Regions from separate parts of the Actinomadura sp. NPDC047616 genome, predicted to be linked through region 2. Evidence: riboswitches for the same ligand, from Rfam matches in the RefSeq annotation. Region 2 holds a riboswitch; each other region holds the start of a gene.
The links. A riboswitch is a leader RNA that binds a small molecule or an ion and turns the genes downstream of it on or off. The one in region 2 is predicted to bind cobalamin.

Region 1: it holds a riboswitch for cobalamin, as region 2 does, so the genes downstream of both, ABZ801_RS02065 (ribonucleoside-diphosphate reductase subunit alpha) here and ABZ801_RS35460 (ABC transporter substrate-binding protein) in region 2, are expected to answer to the same signal.
Region 3: it holds a riboswitch for cobalamin, as region 2 does, so the genes downstream of both, ABZ801_RS10060 (CbtB domain-containing protein) here and ABZ801_RS35460 (ABC transporter substrate-binding protein) in region 2, are expected to answer to the same signal.

The regions. Positions count from the first base shown of each region.
Region 1 covers NZ_JBEYTB010000001.1:416,369-420,552, reverse strand. Annotated here, with positions in the region: gene ABZ801_RS02075 (helix-turn-helix domain-containing protein) at 1-141, shown strand, start outside; gene ABZ801_RS02070 (cupin domain-containing protein) at 331-663, shown strand; cobalamin riboswitch at 867-1,067, shown strand; gene ABZ801_RS02065 (ribonucleoside-diphosphate reductase subunit alpha) at 1,156-3,369, shown strand; gene ABZ801_RS02060 (ribonucleotide-diphosphate reductase subunit beta) at 3,366-4,184, shown strand, end outside.
Region 2 covers NZ_JBEYTB010000020.1:1,841-6,024, forward strand. Annotated here, with positions in the region: gene ABZ801_RS35450 (ABC transporter permease) at 1-149, shown strand, start outside; gene ABZ801_RS35455 (ABC transporter ATP-binding protein) at 146-1,648, shown strand; cobalamin riboswitch at 1,675-1,857, shown strand; gene ABZ801_RS35460 (ABC transporter substrate-binding protein) at 2,001-2,990, shown strand; gene ABZ801_RS35465 (iron ABC transporter permease) at 3,065-4,081, shown strand; gene ABZ801_RS35470 (ABC transporter ATP-binding protein) at 4,078-4,184, shown strand, end outside.
Region 3 covers NZ_JBEYTB010000003.1:522,537-526,720, reverse strand. Annotated here, with positions in the region: gene ABZ801_RS10070 ((2Fe-2S)-binding protein) at 400-1,113, shown strand; gene ABZ801_RS10065 (CbtA family protein) at 1,145-1,879, opposite strand; gene ABZ801_RS10060 (CbtB domain-containing protein) at 1,899-2,123, opposite strand; cobalamin riboswitch at 2,155-2,345, opposite strand; gene ABZ801_RS10055 (cellulase family glycosylhydrolase) at 2,681-4,184, shown strand, end outside.

The DNA.
Region 1 (4,184 bases), on a different contig from region 2:
CGCGAGGGCGGCGTGATCATCCAGGAGCCCTCAGGCCGGGAGAACCTGCTGACCCTGCGCCGGGAAGACCTGGACGCCCGCTATCCGGGGCTGCTGGACGCCGTCCTCGCCGGCGCCCGCACCGACGAGGACGGCTCCTGACGACCCCCCCTGCTCGACTCCGTCGTTCGTCGTCGGCCCGTCGACCCGAGTGCCCCGACGTCCCTGGGGTACCTGTGGCGGCCGTACATCTCCTAGCGCAGCCGCGTTGCAGCGCATCCCACCGAGCCGGACGCGCCGCCGGCGCCGCATCGGCGTCCGCTACTGACACGGAAACGGCAGGGCAACCTCATGCAGAAGATCTCCCTTGACGCCCGGGTGCGCGAGCACATGGAACGCGCGGCGGCGTCCCCGGCGGGCCGCAGTGCCGAGACCGTGTACGGCGGCCACGAGCACACCCTGCGTCAGACCCTCATCGCACTGCGCGCCGGCGCTTCGCTGGCCGAGCACGAGAACCCGGGTGAGGCGACGGTGCTGGTGCTGCGCGGACGGGTGCGGCTGCACAGCGGCGACACCACATGGGAGGGCATGACCGGGGACCTGCTGATCGTGCCGCCCGCCCGGCACGGCCTGGAAGCCGTCGAAGACGCCGCCGCGCTGGTGACGGTCGCCAGGGCGCGTTGACGCGCCGCGGTTCGGGCGCCCGGTGGGCCGCGCCGCGCCTGCCCGACCTGGTGACGGCCACGGGCTGCTGCCGCCGCGCCGGCCCGAGCACGAGGCTGGGCGGTCGGCGCCGCAGCGTCGCGGGTCGCGGACGTTCCGTCACGCCGTCTCTGGCGACACACCCACAACATCTAGAGGTTGCATTCACTCCTGCCACTAGATGTAGAGTTCCACGTGTTGCGGGTCCGCCCCTCACGGGGTGGCGCGAGAGGGAACCCGGTGCGAATCCGGGACTGCCCCGCAGCGGTGAAGGGGAACGAAAGCCGTCACAGAGCACTGGGCCGCACGGCCTGGGAAGCGACGGCCGGTAGGTCCGTGGTGGGTGCCCCCGAGTCCGAAGACCTGCCCGCGACCGTAAGTGGTCCACGAGCCTCAAGGGAACGCCGGTGGGCGGGCGCGTTCGTCGTGCCCTCCTTCCGGCGTGCCCGAAGGGCGTCGCCCGAGGGAGAGCAGATGACTGTTTCCGCCACCGTCGACGACCGCGAACTGGCGGTCCGGGAGGCCGCCGCGCGGGTCGGCGCCGATCCCGGCCAGTCCCGGGTCGCGGCCGCGCTGCTCGCCGAGCTGATCCGGGACGAGGCCGCCGGGGAGGGCGTCGGCACGTTCAGCTCCTCGGTGCGTCTCGCGCACGCGCAGGGCCTGCTCAACGACGCGATCGCGGCGTTCGTCGCCGCGCACGCCGCCGAGCTGGACGCGCTCGTCGACGAGACCGCCGACGACCGGTTCGAGTACTTCGGACTGAGGACGGTCTACGACCGCTACCTGCTGCGCCACCCGCACACGCGCAAGGTCATCGAACGCCCGCAGCACTTCCTGATGCGCGTGGCGTGCGGGCTGGCCGACACCGTCGCCGAGGCCGGCCGGCTGTACGGGCTGATGTCGCGGCTGGAGTACCTGCCGTCCTCGCCCACGCTGTTCAACTCCGGCGCGCGCCGGCCGCAGCTGTCGTCGTGCTTCCTGCTCGACTCCCCCCGCGACGAGCTGGAGTCGATCTACGAGCGGTACGGGCAGGTCGCGCGGCTGTCGAAGTACGCCGGCGGCATCGGGATCTCCTGGTCGCGGATCCGTTCCCGCGGGTCGCTGATCCGCGGGACCAACGGGACCTCCAACGGCATCGTCCCGTGGCTGCGGACGCTGGACGCCTCGGTCGCGGCGGTCAACCAGGGCGGCCGCCGCAAGGGCGCGGCCTGCGTGTACCTGGAGCCCTGGCACGCCGACGTCGAGGAGTTCCTGGAGCTGCGCGACAACACCGGTGAGGACCAGCGCCGCACCCACAACCTGAACCTGGCCAACTGGATCCCCGACGAGTTCATGCGGCGGGTGGAGGCCGACGCCGACTGGTCGCTGTTCGACCCCAAGGAGGTGCCCGAGCTCACCGACCTGTGGGGCGAGGACTTCGACGCCGCCTACCGCCGGGCCGAGGCCGAGGGCCGTTACGTGCGGCAGATCCCGGCGCGCCGCCTGTACGGCCGCATGATGCGCACGCTCGCCGAGACCGGCAACGGCTGGATGGTCTTCAAGGACCCGGCCAACCGGACCTGCAACCAGACGGCCGAGCCCGGCAACGTGGTGCACCTGTCGAACCTGTGCACCGAGATCCTCCAGGTGACCAGTGACACCGAGACCGCCGTCTGCAACCTGGGTTCGGTGAACCTGGCCCGCCACGTCACCCCGGACGGCTTCGACTTCGCCCGGCTGCGCGAGACCGTGCGCGTGGCCGTCCGATTCCTGGACCGGACCATCGACCGCGGTTACTACCCCACCCCGGAGGCGGCCGCGAGCAACACCAAGTGGCGTCCGGTCGGGCTGGGCGTGATGGGCCTGGCGGACGTGTTCTTCACGCTGCGGCTGCCGTTCGACTCGCCCGAGGCGCTGGAGCTGTCCACCGCCATCGCCGAGGAGATCGCGCTGGCCGCCTACAACACCTCCGCGGACCTGGCCGAGGAACTGGGCGCCCACCCGGCGTTCGACCGGACGCGCGCGGCGCGCGGCGTGCTGCACCCCGACCACTTCCCGGCCGCGCCCCGCAAGACCTCCGAATGGGACGCGCTGCGCCGGCGCGTCGCCGAAGTCGGACTGCGCAACTCGCTGCTGGTCGCGATCGCGCCGACCGCGACCATCGCGTCCATCGCCGGCTGCTACGAGTGCATCGAGCCGCAGGTCTCCAACGTGTTCAAGCGCGAAACGCTGTCCGGCGAGTTCCTGCAGATCAACCGCTACCTGGTGGCCGACCTGCGCGCCGCCGGACGGTGGACGCAGGAGACCCGGGACGCCATCAAGCGCGGCGGCGGCTCGATCCAGCACATCCCCGACCTCGACGACGAGCTCAAACGGCTCTACCGCACCGCCTGGGAACTCCCCCAGAAGGCACTGATCGACCTGGCGGCCGCGCGCATGCCCTACGTCGACCAGTCCCAGTCCCTGAACCTGTTCATGGCGACCCCCACCATCGGCAAGCTGTCCTCGATGTACGCCTACGCGTGGAAGGCCGGCCTCAAGACCACCTACTACCTGCGTTCGCGTCCGGCGACCAGCATCGCCCAGACGACGGTCGCCGCCGCCGCTCCCACCGCCATCACCCCTGACACCGCGTCTGACACCGCTTCTGACACCGAGGCGGTCGTCTGCTCCCTGGAGAACCCCGAGATCTGCGAGGCCTGCCAGTGACCCTGCTCGACCCCGGGATGGACCTGACCCTCCGTCCCATGCGCTACCCCGGCTTCTACGACCGCTACCGGGCGGCGATCCGCAACACCTGGACCGTCGAGGAGGTCGACCTCGCCTCCGACCTGCCGGACCTGGACAGACTCACCGCCGACGAGCTGCACCTGGTCAAGCGGCTCGTCGCCTTCTTCGCCACCGGCGACTCGATCGTCGCCAACAACCTGGTGCTCAACCTCTACAAGCACCTGAACGCGCCGGAGGCGCGGCTCTACCTGTCACGGCAGCTGTTCGAGGAGGCCGTCCACGTCCAGTTCTATCTGACGCTCCTGGACACCTACCTCAAGGAGGACGAGGAGCGCAGGCAGGCGTTCGCGGCCATCGAGCACATCCCCTCCATCCGGCAGAAGGGCGAGTTCTGCTTCAAGTGGATCGACTCGATCTCGCAGCTCGACGTCCTCGACACGGCCGGGCGCCGGCGCGCGTTCCTGCTGAACCTGATCTGCTTCGCCGCCTGCATCGAGGGGCTCTTCTTCTACGGCGCGTTCGCCTACGTCTACTGGCTGCGCTCCCGCGGCCTGCTCAACGGCCTGGCCAGCGGCACCAACTGGGTGTTCCGCGACGAGTCCATGCACATGGAGTTCGCGTTCTCCGTCGTCGACACGGTCCGCTCCGAAGAGCCGGAACTGTTCGACGACGAGCTCACCGCCCAGGTCACCGAGATGCTGGAGGAGGCGGTCGCGGCCGAACTGGCCTTCGCGCACGACCTGTGCGGTGACGGACTGCCCGGCATGAGCGCCACCGACATGCGCGCCTACCTC
Region 2 (4,184 bases):
GCAACCTGCTCACCGAGGCCCAGTCCCACCTTCTCACCGGCGAGTGGTACACCGTCGCCATCCCGGCCGCCGCCGTCGTGGCCACCATCATCGCCGTCAACGTCATCGCCGGCGCCATCGCCGGCCCGGAGGAAGGCAGGACCTGGTGACCTCCACCGCCGAGAACCGGGGACTCGCCGTCACGGGACTCACCGTCGAGGTCCCCGGCCGCCGTGTCGTGCACGGCGTCGACCTCACCGTGCCCACCGGCCGCGTGCTGGCGCTGGTCGGGCCGAGCGGCAGCGGCAAGACCCTCACCGCACGCGCCATCGCCGGGCTGCACCCCTACCGGGGCACCGTGCTGGTCGACGGCCGGCCTCCCGTGCCCGGCCGCGACGTGGGATACGCGTTCCAGAACGCCCTGGCCTCGCTCAACCCCACCATCACCGTGCGGCGGCACCTCACCGAGACCGTACGCGCCCACCGGACCGGCGACCCCGACGAGGCACTGGCCCGCGTCGACCTGGACCCGGCCCTGGCCGCCGCCCACCCGTTCGAGCTGTCCGGCGGCCAGGCACAGCGCGTCGCCCTCGCCCTGGCCACCGTCCACCGGCCACCCGTGCTCATCGCCGACGAGATCACCACCGCCCTGGACCCCGTCACCCAGGCCGGCGTCCTGGACCTGGTGCGCGCCCAGGCCCGCGACCGCGCCGTCCTGCTCATCACCCACGACCTGGCCGCCGCGGCCCGCTGGGCCGACGACATCGCCGTCCTCCACCACGGCCGCGTCCTCCACCACGGCCGCGTCCTCGAACACGGCCCGGCCCCCAAGATCTTCGCCGCTCCCCGCACCGACCTCACCCGCCGGCTGCTCGAAGCCGCCGAAGCGGCCCCTGCGCCGCGTCCCGTCCCGCAGGCGGCCGAGCCCTCCACCGAAGGCGGCCTCGCCCTCCAGGGCGTGCGGCGGGTACTGCGGTCGCGCCGGCGCCGCACCGTCGCCCTGGACGACGTCGACCTCGACATCGCCCCCGGCGAGGCCGTGGCCATCGTCGGCCGCAGCGGCTCCGGCAAGTCCACCCTCATCGGCGCCCTCGCCGCGCTCGACCGCCCCGACCACGGGACCGTCCTGCGCGACGGCCGTGACGTCTGGGCTCTGCCCGGCCGTGGGCGACGCGCCGTCCGGCGCCGCACCGGACTGATCTTCCAGGACCCGCTCGCGTCCTTCGACCCCCGCCACACCGTCCGCCAGGTGATCGCCCAAGCCGGCCCTTACGACGACGACCTGCTGCGCTACGTCGGCCTCGACCCCGCCCTGGCCGCACGTCGCCCCGCCACCCTGTCCGGTGGCGAATGCCAGCGCGTCGCCATCGCCCGCGCCCTCGCCCAGCGCCCGCACGTCCTGCTCGCCGACGAACCCACCAGCGGCCTGGACGTCCTGGCGCAGGAGCGCATCCTGCGGCTGCTCACCGACCTGCGCCGCGATCACGGCATGACCATCGCCCTGGTCACCCACGACCTGCGCGTCGCCCGCCGCGTCGCCGACCGCGTCATCACCCTGCACCGGGGCCGCGTCGTCGACGACCTCCCCGCCACCGCTCTCGACACCGCCCAGCACCCCGAGACCCGGCGCCTGCTGGAGGCCACCCGGCCGGCCCCCGCGTCCCGCTGAACGAGCCGCCGACACCGGCCGTTGAAGTCATGGCAGTATGTGGGGGTAGGCGACGGCGGAACGAGGAAGCCGGTGCGAATCCGGCGCGGTCCCGCCACTGTGATCGGCGAGCGGACTCCGATGACGCCACTGCCCGCGTTGCGGGTGGGAAGGCCGGAGCGAGCATCGACCCGAGAGCCAGGAGACTCACCTCGTCGCCTCCTCGTTGGAGCTGGGGCGGATTTCCCCAGGGAGGAGAGGGTGCTCGCGTGCGTTCACGCATGGCCGGTCCGACGCCGGTTCCCGTTCGTCGTGCTCTTCTCAGCTTGGTGACGGCGCTGTGCCGCGCCTGCGCCGAGGGGGCCTGGTCCCGATGACGCGCAGCGCTCGGTGGCTGCTCGCGTGGGTGCTGGCGTCGGTGTCGCTGGTCGCCGGCTGTGGCGGTTCGGCGACCGGCACCGGTGGCGCCTCCGGCAGGGAGGCGGCACCGGGGTTCCCGGTGACGATGACCAACTGCGGGATGAAGACCACCTACCTGCGTCCCCCGCGACGTGCGGTGTCGCTGAACCAGCACGCGACCGAGGTCATGCTGGCGCTGGGGCTGCAGAAGTCGATGGTGGCCACCGGTTACCTCGATGACGAGATCCTGCCGGAGTACCGGGCGGCCTACGACTCCATCAAGGTGATGTCGAAGGAGTATCCGTCCTTCGAGACGCTGCTCGCGGCCGAGCCGGACTTCGTCTACGGCGGCTTCGCCAGCACCTTCGACGCCAAGGAGGGGCGTGGCCGCGACGCCCTCGCCAAGGCCGGGATCAACTCCTACCTCAACGTCGAGGGCTGCGCGTCCGGGCCGGTGACCGTGGACACCATGGACACCGAGATCCGCAACATCGCGAAGATCTTCGATGTGCCGGAGCGGGCCGAGGAGCGGATCGCCGGACTGCACCGCACGCTGGACGCGGTCAGGGCCGAGATCGCCGGGGTCGCCCCGGTCAGGGTCTTCGTCTACGACAGCGGTGACAGGACGGCCTTCACCGCCGGCGGCGCGGGCATCGGCAACGAGATCATCCGGCGGGCCGGCGGCGTGAACCTGTTCGCCGACCTGGACAAGACGTTCGGTGACGTCTCCTTCGAACAGGTGGCCGACCGCGCCCCCGAAGTGATCGTCATCTACGACTACGGCGACCGGCCGGTCGCCGAAAAGAAACGGTTCCTGCTGAACAACCCCGCGCTGAAGGACGTACCGGCGATCAGGAACCGGCGGTTCGCGGTGCTGCCGCTGTCGTCGACCGTGCTGGGCGTACGCGTACCGTCGGCGGTGGAGTCGCTGGCCCGGCAACTGCACCCGGACCGCTTCCGGTGACGCACGCCGCGCGGGAGGCCGGTGACGCACAGGCCGCAGGCGGTGCACAGAGGTCGGCCGCCCGGCGGACGCGGGTGCCATACGCGCTGGTGCTGCTCGTGCTCGGCGGCCTGGTGGTGGCGGCGGCCACGGCCGGGATCGCGATCGGCTCCATCAACATTCCGGCCGGTCAGGTGTGGGGCATCCTGCTGCACCGGTTGCATCCGGCGCTGGCCGATCCCGGCTGGACACCGGTGCGCGAGACGATCGTCATCGACGTCCGGCTGCCGAGGGTGCTGTTGGCCGGGGCGGTCGGGGCCGGGCTGGCGGTGTGCGGGATGGCGTTGCAGGCGCTGGTGCGCAACCCGCTGGCCGACCCGATGCTGCTGGGGATCTCCTCGGGCGCGACGGTCGGCGCGGTACTGGTCGTGGTGTTCAACGTGACGTTGCTGGGCGTGTTCTCGCTGCCGGTGGCGGCGTTCGCGGGGGCGTTGACGGCCCTGGTCGCGGTGTACCTGCTGGCCCGCTCGGGCGGGCGGATGACGACGGTCCGGCTCGTGCTGGCCGGGGTCGCGACCGCCGAGGTGCTGTCGGCGGCCGCCAGCTTCCTGATCGTCACCTCCGGCGACCCCCACAAGACCCAGGCGGCGCTGCGCTGGATGCTCGGCGGGATGGCGGGCACCACCTGGACGATGGTGTGGATCCCCGGCGCCGCGGTGCTGGCGGGGACGGCGGTGCTGCTGGGCGTGACCCGTCCGCTCAACCTGCTGCTGGCGGGCGAGGAGGCCGCCGCCTCCCTCGGGCTGGACGTGCACCGGTTCCGCTCCGCGCTGTTCGTGCTGGTCGCGGTGCTCGTCGGCACGATCGTCGCGGTCAGCGGGCAGATCGGGTTCGTCGGGCTGATCATGCCGCATGTGGTGCGGCTGCTGGTCGGCGCCGACCACCGCCGGGCACTGCCCGCCGCCGCGCTGCTGGGCGCGGCGTTCCTGATCGCCGCCGACCTGGCCGCGCGCGTCCTCATCGCGCCCGAGGAGATCCCGGTCGGCGTGTTGACCGCCCTGGTCGGCGGCCCCTTCTTTCTGTGGCTGATGCACCGCAGGACCGCGTCATGACTCGCGGCCGAGTCCTCACCGACGTCCCCATCGACGTGCCCGACGACGAGCCGGGCGCGGTGCGCGCCGAGGCGGTGTCGGTGGTCGTCGGCGGCCGTGCCCT
Region 3 (4,184 bases), on a different contig from region 2:
CTGGCGGTTGTGTGTGCACCTGCGGGTTCTTCGCGGGGTGTCTCAGCATGCGGAAAGTTGGGCCACGGGTCGGGACAATCCGGGAGGCGGGCCGGTAACGTGGGCGGAGTCATGCGCTTGGTGGTATGCATCCTTCGCCGCCGCGGCGGGGCCTGAGACGGCAGGCCGGCGACCCGCCGCGGAGCAGGGCGCTGGCCGTAAGCCCGTCGTTCACTCTTCCGACGAACCACCACGAGGGATCGCGATCATGAACACCGACGTCAACGTGCCCACGCCCGCCGACGACGCCGCCGAGGAGGCGGCCCGCGCGCTGCAGACCGCCCTGGACCGCCGCGACAACGGCGGCCGCTCCGACCGCTGACCCGCGGTCCGCTCCCGCCGGATGGCATGATCGCTGACGTGGCACCACGTGGTCGGGCGGGAGCGGACGAGGTCCGGCGGGCGCTGGCGGACGCGGCCCGGCTGGGCCCCTACTTCCAGGTCGTCACCGACCCCGCCGAGGAGGCCGACCCCACCTGGCGGCCCCTGCCCGAACCCGACGCGGCACGGCTCGGCGAGCTGACCGACGCCTATGCAAGGCGGCTGGGCACCGGGGAGCGCCGGGTGGCGGCGTCCATCCTTTTCCAGGGTCTGGCGTCGCGGTTGTGGTCGCCCGTGGTGGCGGCGACGGCGTACGGCGTCGTCCCCGACCTGTCCGGGCTGCACTGGCGCTGGGCCCCCGGCGCGCCGATCGCGCTCTGGCTGGCCGACCCCGGCGGCTGGCCCGCCGCGGACGATCCCGCCGCCACCGCCGGGCTCGTGCACCGGACGGTCCTGGAGGGGCAGCTACGGCCGCTGCGCGCCACGCTGCTGGAGACCGTCGGGCTCGCGGACGGCCTGCTGTGGGGCAACGCGGCGGCGGCCCTCGCCGGGACGCTGCGCGCCGGCACGCTCAGGCCCGAACTGGCCGAGCCGGTCGGGACGCTCGTGCGAGAACTGTTCGAACGCGAACCGCTGGCGGGCACGGGCTCGTTCACCCCGGACGGGTTCGTCCGCCGGAGCTGCTGCCTGTACTACCGGGTGCCGCCCGGCGGCGAGATGTGCGGCGACTGCGCCCTCCTGCGCCGCGCGTGAGCGTCCCGCGCGGCGCGGGAGGGCGCACAGGTCAGGCCGCTGTGGCGGCCGGTGACGGCCGCCGCTGGAAGGAGCGCTCGGTGAGCGCGCCGAACACCAGGCCCAGCGTCGCCCACAGGACGACCTGGACGCCCAGCGACGCGATCCGGAAGTCCCACAGGACCGTGGCCGGGAACCCGTCCGCGACCGCGTCCGGCGTCGGCGTCAGCCGGTACACCAGCGCCAGGACGACCGCGAACCCGGCCGTGGTCGCGATCGCCGCGTTCCAGGCCCCGAACCGGGGCAGCAGGCGGCGGAACACGATCACGGCGGCGACGACGGCCAGCACGCCCAGCGCCACCATGCCGAAGTACAGCGCGGTGCGGCCGCCGATCGTGTCGGGGTTGCCGACGGCCGGGGGCGTCGGCGGGTACTTCAGGAACGGCACCAGCTCGACGGCGACGAACCCGCCCAGCGCGACCAGCGCGGCGGTGGCGCGGGCGCCGAACGCGCCGACGCGGCCGTAGGCGACCGCGAACGCGATCGCGAACAGCCCGCCGAGCGCGACGCCGTACACGCCGAGCGCGGTGACCAGCCCGGCGGTCTTCTGCACCGTGCGGCTGACCACCTCGTGCTCGTGCCCCTCGTGGGCTGCGGCCGCCTTGGCCTCCTCGAAGGCGATGGCGTGGCCCACCTGCGGCTCCCCGTACAGCCAGGCGACGACCAGCGCGAGCGCGGCCGCCGCCAGCCCGGCGAGCATGCCGCGGACCAGCAGTGTTCTCATCATCGGGGAATCGGCCCGCCCGTCAGTGGCAGGGGAAGCCGAGCAGGTGACGGCCGTCGTGGGTGAACTCGTGCACCCAGGTGCCGCCGATCAGGGAGGTGGCGCCCTGCTCGGCGCCGACGAAGTAGATCAGCACCAGGCCGAGCACCGCGGCGAACACCGCCCACGGCAGGACCTGGCGAAGGGGGATGCGGACGGGCGCCGGACGTTCTCCGGCAGGCGTCGACGGAACGGCGGTCTGAGCCATCTCAGGGTCTCCTCACGGGGTTCACTCGCCCCGGTACGGGAGGACGACGGGTCAGTGTCCTGACTCCCAGATCAGCGCCTCCCGCCGACCTTCCCGCCGGGTGTCCGGCCGTGGTCGTGGAGTGGGGGAGGCTCCCTGGTCACAGTGGCGGGACCGTCCTGGAGTCGCACCAGGTTCCTGCGCACCGTCGCCTCGATGTGCACTTGTTGGGGAGAGCGTCCCCTTTGTGGTGGTCCAGCGTCAAGTGCGGGTTCTGTTGCCCGGAGGGCAGTGCGGGGCCGCCCCCGCCCGTGAAAGAGCGACGTCGCGGACGAGGCGGCGCCGTACGAGGTGAAACGGGCGCCGTGCGAGCGGACGGCGTGAAAATCCGCCGCCCGGCATGGGGTTCGTTGACCGTGCGGACGGCGCGTTCCCACAATCTCCGGCGATTCACCTCCGCGTTCGCTCCCACGAACCGCCCACCGCGACCGCCCACCGCGACCGCCCACCGAAACGCACTTCGTCCCCGACCTGGAGGCGCCCGAGCCATGACCCATCCCCCAGGAACACGACCGCCGGTGGCGCGAGCGGCGGCCGCGCTGGCCGTCTGCCTGAGCCTCGTGGCCGCCGCGCTGGTGGCCGTACTGGTCCGTCCGCCGGACGCCTCCGCCGCCGCCCCGGCGGGCACCGGCACCGGATACCTCAGCACCAGCGGCAACCGGATCGTCGACGGCACCGGCCAGACGGTCCGGCTGACCGGCATCAACTGGTTCGGCATGGAGACCGACAACAAGACCTTCCACGGCCTGTGGGCGCGCGGTTACAAGTCGATGCTCGACCAGATGGCGCAGCTCGGCTACAACACCCTGCGCGTGCCGTACTCCAACGACGCGCTGAAGCCGGACGCCAAGGCCACCAGCGTCGACGGGGTGTCCAACCCGGACCTGGTGGGCCTCAGCCCGCTGCAGATCCTCGACAAGGTGATCGCCTACGCCGGCCAGAAGGGCATGCGGGTGATCCTGGACCGGCACCGGCCGACCAGCGCCGGGCAGTCGGCGCTGTGGTACACCCCCACCGTCTCCGAGACGACGTGGATCGAGGACTGGAAGGCGCTGGCCCGCCGCTACGCGGGCAATCCCACCGTGATCGGCGCCGACCTGCACAACGAGCCGCACGCCGACGGCACCGACCCCAACGGCACCGGCTCCTGCTGGGGCTGCGGCGACCCGGCCCGCGACTGGCGGCTGGCGGCCGAGCGCGCGGGCAACGCGATCCTGTCGGTCAACTCCAACTGGCTGATCTTCGTGGAGGGCGTGAGCTGCCCCAGCGGCGGCAACGCCAACTCCTGGGACGACATCCCCGACGAGCACTGCGGCTGGTGGGGCGGCAACCTGTCGAAGGCGGGGCAGTACCCGGTGCGGCTGAACGTCGCCAACCGCCTGGTGTACTCGCCGCACGAGTACGGCATCTCCGTCTACCGCCAGCCCTGGTTCGACTCCGCCGACTTCCCCAACAACCTGGCCGCGATCTGGGACCAGCAGTGGGGCTACCTCTACAAGCAGAACACCGCCCCGCTGCTGCTGGGCGAGTTCGGCAGCACCCTGGCCGACCCCAAGGACAAGGTGTGGCTGGAGAAGCTGCTCGCCTACGCGGGCACCGGGGCCACGGGGATGAGCTTCACCTACTGGTCGTGGAACCCCAACTCCGGGGACACCGGCGGCATCCTCAACGACGACTGGACGACGGTGAACCAGGCCAAGCAGAGCATCCTGCAGCCGTACCTGATCCCGCCGACGCCCGGGGACGGGGGCGGCCCCACGGACCCGCCGCCGACGGGCTCGGACGCCTGCAAGGTCGCCTACACCGTCATCAACCGCTGGTCCGGGGGCTTCCAGGGCAACGTGGACGTGACCAACTCCGGCTCCACCACGTTCCGGAACTGGACGCTGACGTTCGACGTGCCGCAGGGCGTCACGGTGTCCAGCGGGTGGAATGCCACGTTCAGCCAGAGCGGCACCAAGGTCACGGTCAAGGGCCCGTCCTGGAACGCCGACCTGGAGGCCGGTGAGAAGGCGAGCGTCG